DNA from 4 places in the Abyssicoccus albus genome. Region 3 is predicted to be linked to each of the others. Evidence: riboswitches for the same ligand, from Rfam matches in the RefSeq annotation. Region 3 holds a riboswitch; each other region holds the start of a gene.
What was found. Region 3 has a riboswitch for thiamine pyrophosphate ahead of tenA (thiaminase II). Riboswitches for the same ligand answer to the same signal wherever they lie in the genome.
Positions count from the first base shown of each region.

Region 1 (3,220 bases), on a different contig from region 3:
AGGGTGTTCTGGAAGACTAAGTGGCTATATTAATTCATATGGATTCCATTCGATTCATGGACGAGCTCTTCCACTTGCTCAAGGTGTTAAAATGGCAAATAATGATTTGACCGTTGTCGCAAGCGGAGGAGATGGTGATGGATTCGCAATTGGTATGGGTCATACAATCCACGCATTGAAAAGAAATATTGATATTACGTATATCGTAATGGACAATCAAATTTACGGTTTAACTAAAGGGCAAACGTCACCAAGTAGTGCACACGGTTTTGTGACAAAGTCTACGCCTAAAGGTTCAATTGAGCCAAGTATCTCTCCATTACAACTTGCGATATCATCAGGTGCAACATTTGTTGCACAATCTGTATCTTCAGATATTAAAGAATTAACAAGTATTATCGAACAAGGGATGAATCATAAAGGATTTTCATTTATTAATGTATTTTCACCATGTGTAACATATAATAAAGTGAATACGTATGACTGGTTTAAAGAACATTTAACACATGTTAATGATATCGAATCATTTGATTATAAAGATAAATCTAAAGCAATGAATGCAATCATAGAACATGATGGACTGGTTAAAGGATTAATCTATCACAACAGTGAAGCAAAAAGTTATGCAGAACAAATTGATGGTTATTTGGATGAGTCGTTAGCAAAGAGAGATTTACAGTTAGATTCTGCTACATTTGATGATTTGATGAAAGAGTATATTTAATGATGTTGAATATTTATACCACAATAATTAATAACGATTATCATATCATTAATTACTAATGTGTTTTAAAGGAGGAAAGGTAAATACTATGAATGTAATGATGAGTATACAAATCATTCCGAAACCTAATGATCATGAAGATGTCATTGAATATGTAGATGAGGCAATCCGCATCATTGATGAGAGTGGATTAAATTATCGTGTTGGGCCATTAGAGACGACAATTGAAGGAACAATGTCACAATGCTTATCATTAATCGATAAGATGCATTCTAAAATGCAAGATATGGGATCAAAAAGTACGATGAGTCAAATTAAAATATATCAATCCGAGGCGCATCAAAGGATTACTGATTTAACCCATCAATATGATGAAAAAAATGGATAAAATGTCGAGTTAATTAATGATTTACTATTGATTTATTTATTGAGTTTAGTATTATTAATATAACAATTAAATAAGCACTAGGGGTGTATTATATTTATATAATACTGAGACGGTTGAATTCGGACCCTTTGAACCTGATCAAGAATAGACGCTTGCGTAGGGAAGTGACAATTATGTTAACGTATCGATATGATCATCAATATGTCCACTTCCTATGTCTATAGGGAGTGTTTTTTATTTGTTTAAAATATTATTTTATTTTTAAGGAGGATGTACAAATGAGTACAGAGTCGAAAGGTTTAAAGTTATCAGATATTTTAATTACAGTATTTATTGCGGTCATCTTCGCAATTATTTACAAAGTATGGTGGGGGTTTTATGGCATTGCTGAAGCAACGGGATTGAGAATTGAGCAATTAACATATGGTATGTGGTTTATTGCGGCAATTATTGCTTATTTACTTATCAAAAAACCTGGTGTTGCCTTACTCGCTGAATTTGCAGCAGGTGCAGGTGAAACAATCGTGATGGGTCAATTTCATATTCCTACTTTGATTTATGCATTCTTACAAGGATTAGCGTGTGAGCTTGTATTTATGTTATATCGCTATAATAGACATACTTTGTTCGTCAGTATGTTAGCCGGGGTAGCGGCTGCCATTGCATCATTTCCAATTGATTGGTACTACGGATATTTAAGTGAAGTTCAATTATGGAATGTAATTTTAATGTTAGTATTCAGAATCATTAGTGGTGCGATTTTAGCAGGTGGTCTAGCATATGTGATTGTAAAAGCTTTAGAGAAAACGGGCGTGACGAAATTATTAAGACCGAGTCAAAAAGAGGATTACGACGCATTATAATTAGGTGGTAAATATGGTCATATCTATAAAAAATTTAAGACTAAAGTTTTCAGGTGTAGAGAAAAAATTATTTGATGGATTAAATATTGATGTACATCAAGGAGAAAAAGTGTTAATGCTTGGACCGAGTGGATCCGGTAAGACGACATTATTACAAGTGATGAGTGGTATTATTCCTAGAAGTATTGATATCGCGCATAAAGCAGATGAATTAGTTATTGATGATTATGCATCGGTTGTATTTCAAAATCCAGATAGTCAATTTTGTATGCCAACGGTTGGAGAGGAACTCGCATTTATATTAGAAAATCGCTGTATACCTACAGAACAAATGGTATCAAAAATAGAAGATGTACTTCAAACGGTTCGTCTTGATGTGTCGTTAGATAAGTCAGTCGAAAATTTATCAGGAGGGATGAAGCAACGTCTTGCGATTGCTTCATCTTTATTACAGCAAGCTAATACTTGGTTTTTAGATGAGCCAACGTCGATGTTAGATCCAAATGCAACGAATCATTTGTGGGATGTAATTCAAGATATATGGCAAGATAAGACGGTTATTATCGTCGAACATAAAGTCGAACAAGTCTGGAATTATGTCGATCGTGTCATATTAATGAATTATGATGGAGAAGTGATTGCATCGAATACACCGAATCAAATTCTACTTCAATTTGAGGAGCAGCTTGAATCATTTGGTGTATGGTATCCAGGTGCGTGGAATAATCGTCCTGAAAAAATACAAAAAGCTCATAACCCTACTGACACGAAAGGAATACTATATGGTCACGATCTTATCGCTAAACGAGGAGATAAAACGTTATGGCAGTGTGATCGATTCGAATTTCACTCAGGTCAGTGGATTACATTAGAAGGAGATAATGGTACTGGAAAGTCAACTTTTTTTGAGATGTTAATGCAATTAATTCCATACGATGGAGATATTTATTACGATGACGAACAATTGCAATCGATTAAAATGGCAGCTCAGTCAATTTATTATGTTTATCAAAATCCAGAACTTCAATTTGTAATGAATACTGTATTTGAAGAGTTATACATTAATACATACAATGGTCAAAAAGAACAAGCAACAAAGCAGACAGAAGATATGCTAAAGTTATTAAAGTTAGATCATGTGAAGACATTACATCCTTATGAATTATCTGTCGGACAGAAAAGACGACTCAGTGTAGCAACAGCAATACTAAGTCGTGCTGACGTATTATTGCTTGATGAACCAAC
Region 1 covers NZ_RKRK01000002.1:542,835-546,054, forward strand. Annotated here, with positions in the region: gene EDD62_RS02600 (2-oxoacid:ferredoxin oxidoreductase subunit beta) at 1-724, shown strand, start outside; gene EDD62_RS02605 (thiamine-binding protein) at 813-1,112, shown strand; TPP riboswitch at 1,182-1,292, shown strand; gene EDD62_RS02610 (ECF transporter S component) at 1,391-1,975, shown strand; gene EDD62_RS02615 (ABC transporter ATP-binding protein) at 1,989-3,220, shown strand, end outside.
Region 1: linked by a shared signal. The riboswitch ahead of EDD62_RS02610 (ECF transporter S component) and the one ahead of tenA (thiaminase II) in region 3 are both predicted to bind thiamine pyrophosphate.

Region 2 (3,220 bases), 110 kb from region 3:
CTGACGTTGAAATGCTCACCTTCATGATTTATTGGTCGAATGTTTTTATGATCAATTATTTGTTCATTTTGTTTATCACAAATGAAATCATCTTCAGACCATGATGTAAATAATTGATTCATCAATTGACCAAACTCTCTAGCTTTCTTATATCTGTCAGCATGGTTTGGAAGATTGTTCATACTATGGTTCATCGCTTCTTCATCAGTCATTGAAGTGACAAGATTCCATCCGGCTCTGCCTTTTGAGATATGTTGTAGTGAAAGCATTTGTCTAGCTGATAAGTATGGATTCATAAATGTCCCTGATATCGTACTGACTAATCCAATGTGTTCTGTCACTTGTGAAATGGCACTCAAATTCACAATAGGGTCTAACCACATTGCAGGCATTACTTGATCGTGTGTTGCGTTGAGTGCTTGGTTATCCGCAAAGAAAATTGTATCGAATTTTCCTCGTTCACATGTCTTAGCTAATTGTTGGTAGTATGATATGTCTCCTAGTCTTTCGATCTGTGAATCAGGCATTTTCCAAGCGGCTAGATGATGCCCAACACCGTAAATCAATATGCCAACATGCATTTGTTTCTTCATAAAAACCTCCTAATTCATCGTCAATCCACCGTCTACTGTAATGTTTTGTCCTGTAACGCCTTTCGCTTCGTCTGATGCTAAGTACGCGACCATATTCGCAACGTCTGTTGGTGTTGTCACTTTACGAAGTGGTGTAGAGTTTGCGATGAGTTCGAATACTTCTGGTGTTGTCACACTTGAAGCATCCGTTGTTTTCAACAATCCGCCGGATACCATGTTAGCACGGATGCCGTGTTGTCCGAGTTCACTGGCAATATTACGCATCATTCCTAACAAACCAGCTTTAGCTGATGTATATTCGTGGTAAGGTACGACTGGGTTTTGGAATAGATTCGTCCCGATACTAATGATTGCACCGTCTTGTTGTTCGATGAATTGATTGATTACGCTTTGACTCACATTGAATGCTGCTTTCATCGTTCCGTCGATTTGTTGTGCATAATCTTCCCATGATAAGTCTTTGAATGACTTCTGAGTCGAAGGATCGAATTTGAACCCAATGAGTGCGTTATTGACCACAACGTCAATTGAACCGAATTGATCGACAGCGGCTTTGACCATTTCATCCACTGCTTCACGATTTGTTACGTCTGCTTGATAAGCTAATGCTTTGTCTTCACCGAACTGTTGCACAAGTTCTTCTGCAGCTGCCTTACTTTTGTTGTAATTAATGACTACGTTGAATCCTTTGTCATGCATGGCTGTCACGATTTCTTTCCCTAATCCTCTTGCACCGCCTGTGACTAATACTGTTTTCATATGTTCTGACTCCTCTATGTTTTATTCCATAAAAAATACACCTTTCACGATAGAAAGATGCACAACAATCAGCATTGTAAATATGTATAGACGGATGCCTAGTGATGTACACTTTCCTACGCTAGTCTGAACTAGATCAGGTTCAAAGGGTTTGAGGACTACCTCATCTCGATTTATACATTAAATACCCCTAGTGTATTTCTTAAGTTAGTTTCAATATACAAATAATTGTATAGTATGTCAAGACAAGTCATTTTATTAGTATTCATGTACAGTTATTTTGTTTACATGTATAATGAGACGTAATAAAAATTTTAGTCATGAAGTGGGGATATATTTGAAGTTTTGTGAGTTAACGGTTAAAGAATATGATGGATTTGTAAATAATCATCTGAGTCATTATACACAGATGGGTCGTCATTATATGTATAGAGTGAATCACGATATGGAAGTATATCTTGTCGGGGTAAAAAAAGACGGTGAGGTTATTGCTGCGAGCTTGATAAATAGTGCTCACATTATGAGATTTTTTAAGTTTTTTTATTTGCAACGTGGTCCGGTAATGGATTATCAAGATGAATCAGTGGTGCAGTGCTTTTATGATGGGTTGACGGCATTTGCTAAAGAGAAAAAAGCAGTTTATGTATTATCAGATCCTTATATTGTACATCAGGTAAGAGATCATGATGGGAATATACTGGAATCTAAAAATACTAATCAATTTCTTCAACAAATGAAGTCATTAGGCTATCATCACCAAGGATTCCATGTTGGATATTCAATGAAGTATCAAGCGAGATGGTTATCTGTTTTGGACATTCAAGATAAATCATTAGATGATATCTTGCAAGATATGGATTACAATACGCGACGGAGTATTAAACAGACGTATAAAATGGGTGTTCAGATGAGAGACTTATCTCTTGATGAGTTTGATCAATTCTTTGAACTGTTTGAAATGGCTGCGGATAAGCACGGATTCGATTATGCAAGTATTGATTACTTTAAGCGACAGGCGAATACGTACGGTGATCAATGTCGTATCGTAATGAGCTATATTAATTTATCGGATTACTTAAATGAATTACAAGAGGAATTGGCTGATGTTGAAGGTGAGTATAATCAATCTAAGCAAGCGTTAGAAGAGAAACCAAATCATAAAAAGTTGAAGAATAAAACAGCTGAACTTGAGATGAGAGTAGGTAAGATTCGAAAGAAAATCGAAGACACTGAAACTTTAAAAGCATCAGACGGTGAAGTATTAAACCTTGCAAGTGCTATGTTCATTCACAACGCGCATGAACTGTATTACTTGTCGAGTGGATCTAATCCCAAGTACAAACAATTCATGGCACCTTACAATATGATGTGGGAAATGATTCAATACGCGAAGGAATTAGGGTTAAAGAGATATAATTTTTACGGTGTGTCAGGTGATTTTTCTGAAGACTCTGATGACTATGGTGTATTGAAGTTTAAGAAAGGCTTTAATCCAGTGGTTCATGAAATGATAGGAGACTTTGAAAAGCCAATTCGACCGATTTTATATAAACTATACAAACTGAAGACTCGATAAAAGCATAAGCTAACACTTATGCTTTTTTTATGGCTTTGTATTCAGAGTATTTGCGAGTTACTCTGAATACGGAGGTAGAGAAGTGCGGAAATCATCTGGTATTCAGAGTATTTGCGATTTACTCTGAATGCGGAGGTCGAGAGGGGCAAAAATGGTCTGGTATTCAGAGTATTTGCGATTTACTCTGAATACGAAGGTCGAGAAGTGCGGAAATGAACTGGTATTCAGAGTATTTGCGATTTACTCTGAATACGGCAACCCAATCAATATCCAAAATAACACATTCGATATT
Region 2 covers NZ_RKRK01000003.1:138,655-141,874, reverse strand. Annotated here, with positions in the region: gene EDD62_RS05815 (LLM class flavin-dependent oxidoreductase) at 1-593, opposite strand, end outside; gene EDD62_RS05810 (3-oxoacyl-ACP reductase) at 603-1,352, opposite strand; TPP riboswitch at 1,449-1,554, opposite strand; gene EDD62_RS05805 (aminoacyltransferase) at 1,690-2,928, shown strand.
Region 2: linked by a shared signal. The riboswitch ahead of EDD62_RS05810 (3-oxoacyl-ACP reductase) and the one ahead of tenA (thiaminase II) in region 3 are both predicted to bind thiamine pyrophosphate.

Region 3 (3,220 bases):
TATAATTAACGAATATTAAATATAGGATTATTATTAGGAGGATTTTTATTATGAAGAAACAAGCATTAACATTAGGTACAGCAGCATTACTTTCAACAGGAATTACAGCAAGTGTAAACGCGGATACTCAACATACAGTTCAAAAAGGTGATACTTTATCAGAACTTGCATTAAACTACAACACAACAGTTGATGCATTAAAATCATTAAATAACTTATCAAGTGAGTTAATTTTAGTAGATCAAAAATTAGTAGTAGATAAAGAAGACTCTGAAGCTGTTAAATACCATGATATTCAAAAAGGTGATACTTTATTCTTAATTGGTAAACAATACGGTAAAACTGTTCAACAATTAAAAGCATTGAATGATTTAGAATCAGACTTAATTATTGCAGGTGAGAAATTAATCGTTGATAAAAAAGAATCAGCGAATAGTGTTGTTCAAAAACCAGTACAACAAAAAGTACATCAACCAGCAGCACCTCAAGTTGCAAAACCAGCAGCTCAAAAAGAAATCAAAGCTGAAAAAGTAGAAGAAAAACAAGAAATCAAGCAACAAGCACAAAACAATGCACAAGCAGCAGAAAAAGCTGAGCAACAAAAGCAACAAGCTGAACGTGTAGCAGCTCAAAAAGCGGCAGAACAAAAAGCGGCAGAACAAAAAGCGGCAGAACAAAAAGCGGCAGAACAAAAAGCGACGGCTGAGCGTCAAGCACAAGCAGAGGCTCGTCAAGCACAACAAGAAAAAATTGCAGCGCAAAAAGCTGCGGAACAAAAAGCAGCAGAAAAACGTGCTCAAGCACAAAAAGCACAACAACAACGTGCTAAAGCACAACAAGTATCTAACGGACGTACAATCCGTGTATCAGCAACACACTATACTGCAGGATGTGCTGGATGTTCAGGAATTACTGCAACAGGCATTGACGTACGTAACTCAATCTATGCAGGTGGTAAGCGTGTCATTGCAGTAGATCCACGTGTCATTCCATTAGGTTCAACAGTTCAAGTGACTACACCATACGGTTCATTCACAGCGATCGCTGGTGATACTGGTGGAGCAATCAAAGGAAATATCATTGATATTTTAGTTGGATCAAAAGGTGAAGCTTACTCTAAAGGACGTACTTCTGCTACAGTAACAATCTTAAACTAATATAAAGTATTAAAAGGATATTATCATATGAAGAGATTTAAGCATAAAGCTTAAGTCTCTTTTTTACTCTATCTTTTATTTGACGAGTTGCGTGTCAAAAGCGTACAATAGAAATAAATAAATCCACTAGGGGTGCCGTGACGGCTGAGATGATGAGTGTCAATCCCTTATACTTGAACTAGATAATGCTAGCGTAAGGAAGTGGGCTTAAAGGTGATAGATTAAGCACCGATATACCCACATGCAAGGGCTGCATTGTGGGTTTTTTATATGTTCAATATATTGTTGCTAACAAATACATAGTTTTGTGAAATATAAATTTATATTATTAATTTTAAGGAGTGTATATGTATGTCACAATCATTAAGTGAGTCACTTAAATCATTAGCGAGTCCAATCATCAATCAAATTTATAATGATGACTTTATTCAATCAATGTTAGATGGATCAACACCTAAAGGAAGTATAGAACACTATTTACGTGCTGATCATCAATATTTGAATGAATTCGCTAAAATTTATGCATTATTGGTTCCGAAAGCACATACGAATGAAGAGATGAACTTCTTGTTATCTCAAATAGACTTTGTCATTAATGGTGAAGTGGATGCACATTATTTTTTATCAGAATATGTAGGCAAAAGCTATGAAGATATTATTAAAGGACACCACCATTGGTATCCGAGTGCAGATCATTATGTGAAACATATGTATTATCAAGTCAATATGAGAGAAGATATTGCTTACACGGTTGCTGCCATGTGTCCTTGCCCATATGTATATCAACAACTTGCATTAAAGATGAAAGAACACCATTCATTAGAAAGCAATCATCCGATGTTAAAGTGGATTGATTTCTATGTCGAAGGTATGGATGAACTGTTAGAGTATTTATTTAATTGGATTGACCAAAGTGCTGAGATGATGTCACAAGATGAAGTAGAAGATGTAAAGATGAATTTCCTACAAAGTTGTGAGCATGAACGTAAGTTCTTTAATATGAGTTATCAACAAGAAGATTGGATGTGGAATAACGATGAACAATAAATTAATGACAACTTTAAGTATTGCAGGAACAGATCCAACGGGTGGTGCAGGTGTATCGGTTGATATGAAAGTATTTCAATCAAGAGGTGTCTATGGGATGGGTGTAACAACGAGTGTCATCGCACAAAATACACTCGGTGTTCAACAAATACACCATTTACCATTAGATATTATAGAAGCACAATTGAACAGTGTCTTTGATGATATTACCCCTGACGCGATTAAGACAGGCATGATTGCAACGAAGGATATGATGGAAGTGGTACTACCTTATATTCAAAATGGTGATATTCCATATGTGTCAGATCCCGTTATGATTGCCAAAAGTGGAGATGCATTAATAGAAGAAGAAACAGTCAACATATTAGTCAATCAATTATTGCCGAATGCAACAGTTGTTACGCCGAACATTCCAGAAGCAGAACGAATTACAAACATGAAGATTGAGACACTTGATGATATTAAATTGTGTGGTAAACGGTTTATTGAAGAGATTGGTTGTGAAAGTGTCGTTGTAAAAGGTGGTCACTTACAAGGAGATGCAACAGACTACTTATTCATTAAAGGTCAAGAAATGATCGTATTAAATGGGGAGCGTTTTGATACAGAACATACACATGGGACAGGTTGTACATTCTCAAGCGTTATTACATCAGAGCTTGCGAAAGGACATAATATTGAAGATGCCGTACGTATTGCGAAAGCTTATATTGAAGCGGCGATCAAACATACACCAGAGTTAGGGCATGGAAGAGGCCCGGTGAATCATTTTGCGTATTCGTCGAATGACGAATAGATAAAACATAAATAAAAATATAGTAACAGGTGCAAATTAAATTGAATGAGTGATGAGGAATTAATAGTAAATGAATAAGGAATGATTCAATGAATTTAAATACATTAAGACAAGTTAATCCATTAGTCGTATGCCAGACTAATAGTGTCGTCACACACATGACAGCAAATCATTTAATTGCATTGGGCGCATCACCTGTCATGAGTGAAGCACCGAATGA
Region 3 covers NZ_RKRK01000003.1:28,838-32,057, reverse strand. Annotated here, with positions in the region: gene EDD62_RS05240 (3D domain-containing protein) at 51-1,157, shown strand; TPP riboswitch at 1,276-1,374, shown strand; gene tenA (thiaminase II) at 1,509-2,204, shown strand; gene thiD (bifunctional hydroxymethylpyrimidine kinase/phosphomethylpyrimidine kinase) at 2,194-3,000, shown strand; gene thiM (hydroxyethylthiazole kinase) at 3,090-3,220, shown strand, end outside.

Region 4 (3,220 bases), 240 kb from region 3:
AGTACGGTCTTTGATTAATTTTTTCATTGAAATCACTCCTTTTTATTATATATCTATATTGTACTCCTATTTTCAAATAATTAAAAAAGATATCATGGTTTTATAGACTTGTTCACAATATGTTCAATATCATTATGGTGCGCGTATTTCCAGTTTGCGCGCACCATATACTTGAAAACCACCAATTCCTTCATTATGGTGCGCGTATTTTCTATTTGCGCGCACCATATCCTTGAAAATCACCAATTCCTTCATTATGGTGCGCATATTTCCAATTTGCGCGCACCATATTTCAATCAGTGCCGATTTCTGTCATAATAAAATAAAAAGGAGTCTCACGATGTTCATCAACAACCAACTTAAGTCATTAAGATTATCTCAAACTTCATACCCAACACTACCTGATGAATACCCTTCTAATCCTTTCGACCTTTTCGAGCAGTGGTTAACAGATGCGGTCCACAAAGAAACCGAAGGGAATACGTTAGTTTTATCAACACAACACGACGGGACCGTCGATTCTCGTATCGTACTTTTGAAAGCGATCCATAATGAATCTCTCTTTATCGAGAGTCGAACGGCGCGTCGAAAGGTTGATCAACTTCGTCAACACAATCAAGTGGCTGTGAATTTTTATTGGCCGGTGACGGGTCGACAAGTGAGAATTCAAGGGATCGCTTCGTTTGAATATCCCGAACAAATCAATGACTATCTAGATGCTTCAACACGTGATGATTTAACTGTAGTCCAGATCAAACCAACGCGTTATGAATTTTATCAAAGTCTGACTGAAGGTGGGTTCAAACGGTTTGAATATACGAATCCAACAGATTGGACAATCCATACATTATAAAAGCCGAGGTCATAAACCTCGGCTTTTTTTCATCCTTTAGCAACAGGCCACTCTTCTAACGTTTCACACATCTCCCAGAACATATATTCATAATAACTCGTCTTCACAATGATCTCCTCAAGTTCAGCGAGTTCACGTTCAGGTTTCCCTGCTGTCAGTTGATCCATTAACTCAATGGCACTATTCGTCAATTCAGTAAAATCATCGCCTGAATACATCTCAATCCATTGAGCATAACGATTCCCTTCCACTGATTGTTCCGCTAAAGATTTTCCGATATAATTATAACTCCACGCACACGCTAACAACGCCGCCACGACATGCTCAGGACCACCCCGTTGAGCGTGATTCAACATATAACTCGTATACGCTGTATTCACCGCCGCAGCATCTGTTGCTTCTAACGTCTCTTCACTAATTCCGAATTCAAGCGCAAACTTTCGATGTAAATCCATCTCCATAAACAAAGTGCCATGCAGTAATTCACTAAACATCCCCATCGTCTTCAAATCACGCGCTTTACTACTCCCAATCGCCATTAACTTGGCATACTCAATTAAGTACACATAATCTTGCTTCAGCCAATGTTTAAACTTCTCCTCATCTAAAGATCCGTCACCTAATCCTTTGACGAAAGGATGTTCTAAGTACGATGACCAAATCGGTTCAACACGTTTCCAAATACGTTCAGTAAACATATACTTCTCCTCCTATAAAAAAATACCTATACACGTAGGTATAGGTATGAAGACCCACTTCCCTACGCTGGTGTTAATCAATCAGGTTCAAAGGGTCGGAACATATCCTCTCAGCACAATTGTGCACCCCTAGTGTATAGGTTGTATTTGATTTATGTACATTATAACATACATTTCATCATTTCATATTCACATATATAATATCATTCATTTGGGACCTATGATCGTGTGTCATCACTTTCAGTCTTCCTTGATCAGTTTCCACCGTATATTCATAGGAACCACCTTCGAATAAAATATTGACAACTTCTCCTTTAATTCCATGATTGTCATTTAACGATAACTCATGTGGCTTAAGAGGGATAATACCTTCTTCTTTAAAGTGTTGCGTCACTTCCTTATGCCAGTGCATTCCATTCACTTCAAAATGATTATCATTCCATTCACCATGGATTAAATTATGTCCACCAACAAATTCTGCGACAAATGAATTCACTGGATGATTATAAACTTCCTCAGGTGTTCCGACTTGTTCAATTCGTCCCGCATTCATGACAATCACTTTCGTTGCAAGACTTAATGCTTCTGACTGATCATGTGTCACATATAAAAATGATGTTCTTTCTTTATTAAATATTTCTTTTATTTGATAACGTAAGTCTCTCTTTAAATGTGCATCTAAACTACTTAGCGGCTCATCCATCAAAAGCAAGCCTGGCTTAGGAGCAATGGCTCTTGCAATGGACACCCTTTGTTGTTGTCCACCTGACAATTCATGAGGATATCTTTTATGGAAGTCACTTAATCCTACAAGCTTTAAGCAATGTTCGATGCGTTCCTTTCGTTGTGAATCATTCAATTTAGATGTAAATTGATGATTTTTCAAAGGATATTCCACATGCTTACTTACGTTCATATGAGGCCACAGTGCGAATTGTTGGAATACCATCGATAGATTTCGTTTATTCGGTGGTATCGTCTTATGAACACTTGCAACGACTTGTTCATCCATCATAATGTCACCATCACTCAACGGTTCAAAGCCTGCAATTAACTTTAATAATGTTGTCTTTCCACATCCTGATGGGCCAATGAGCACAACAAATTCATCATGATCAATCGTCACATTGATATCATGTAGCACCTGTGTTTGACCGTATTGTTTAGATACATTGATTAATTCCGTTTTCATTATGATAAATCCTTTCTCTTAAACATAGATTGTAATAATAGATACAATAGCCCACCAAGACATAACAAGATAATGACAATGACTGAAAATGCACTAGAGTATTGCTTATAACCTGCACTTTCAAAGCTAAAAATAACGACCCCTATCGTCTCACTACCACTTGCCCATAAAAGAGCACTCAATGTTAACTCAGTTAAAGCTGTAAACATCATTAATAGTAATCCACCAATCATACCTGAAGTGAGTAATGGTAAAAGGATATTTTTGAATCTTAACAAAATATTATTCCCTGATACACTTGCCGCATGTTCTAAGGAAATATGGATTTGTGAATATGTTGATATTGCACTACGCAATGGCAAAATCGTAAATCTTAAAATATAAGCGATTAATAATATGAATACTGTGCCGTATATGCCTGGTTTAACACCAGGTATTGGCTCAATCCAAAATATAATTAAACTCAAGCTTAAAACG
Region 4 covers NZ_RKRK01000003.1:271,544-274,763, forward strand. Annotated here, with positions in the region: gene dhaK (dihydroxyacetone kinase subunit DhaK) at 1-27, opposite strand, end outside; gene EDD62_RS06535 (pyridoxamine 5'-phosphate oxidase family protein) at 341-853, shown strand; gene tenA (thiaminase II) at 883-1,551, opposite strand; TPP riboswitch at 1,594-1,692, opposite strand; gene EDD62_RS06545 (ABC transporter ATP-binding protein) at 1,730-2,743, opposite strand; gene EDD62_RS06550 (ABC transporter permease) at 2,743-3,220, opposite strand, start outside.
Region 4: linked by a shared signal. The riboswitch ahead of tenA (thiaminase II) and the one ahead of tenA (thiaminase II) in region 3 are both predicted to bind thiamine pyrophosphate.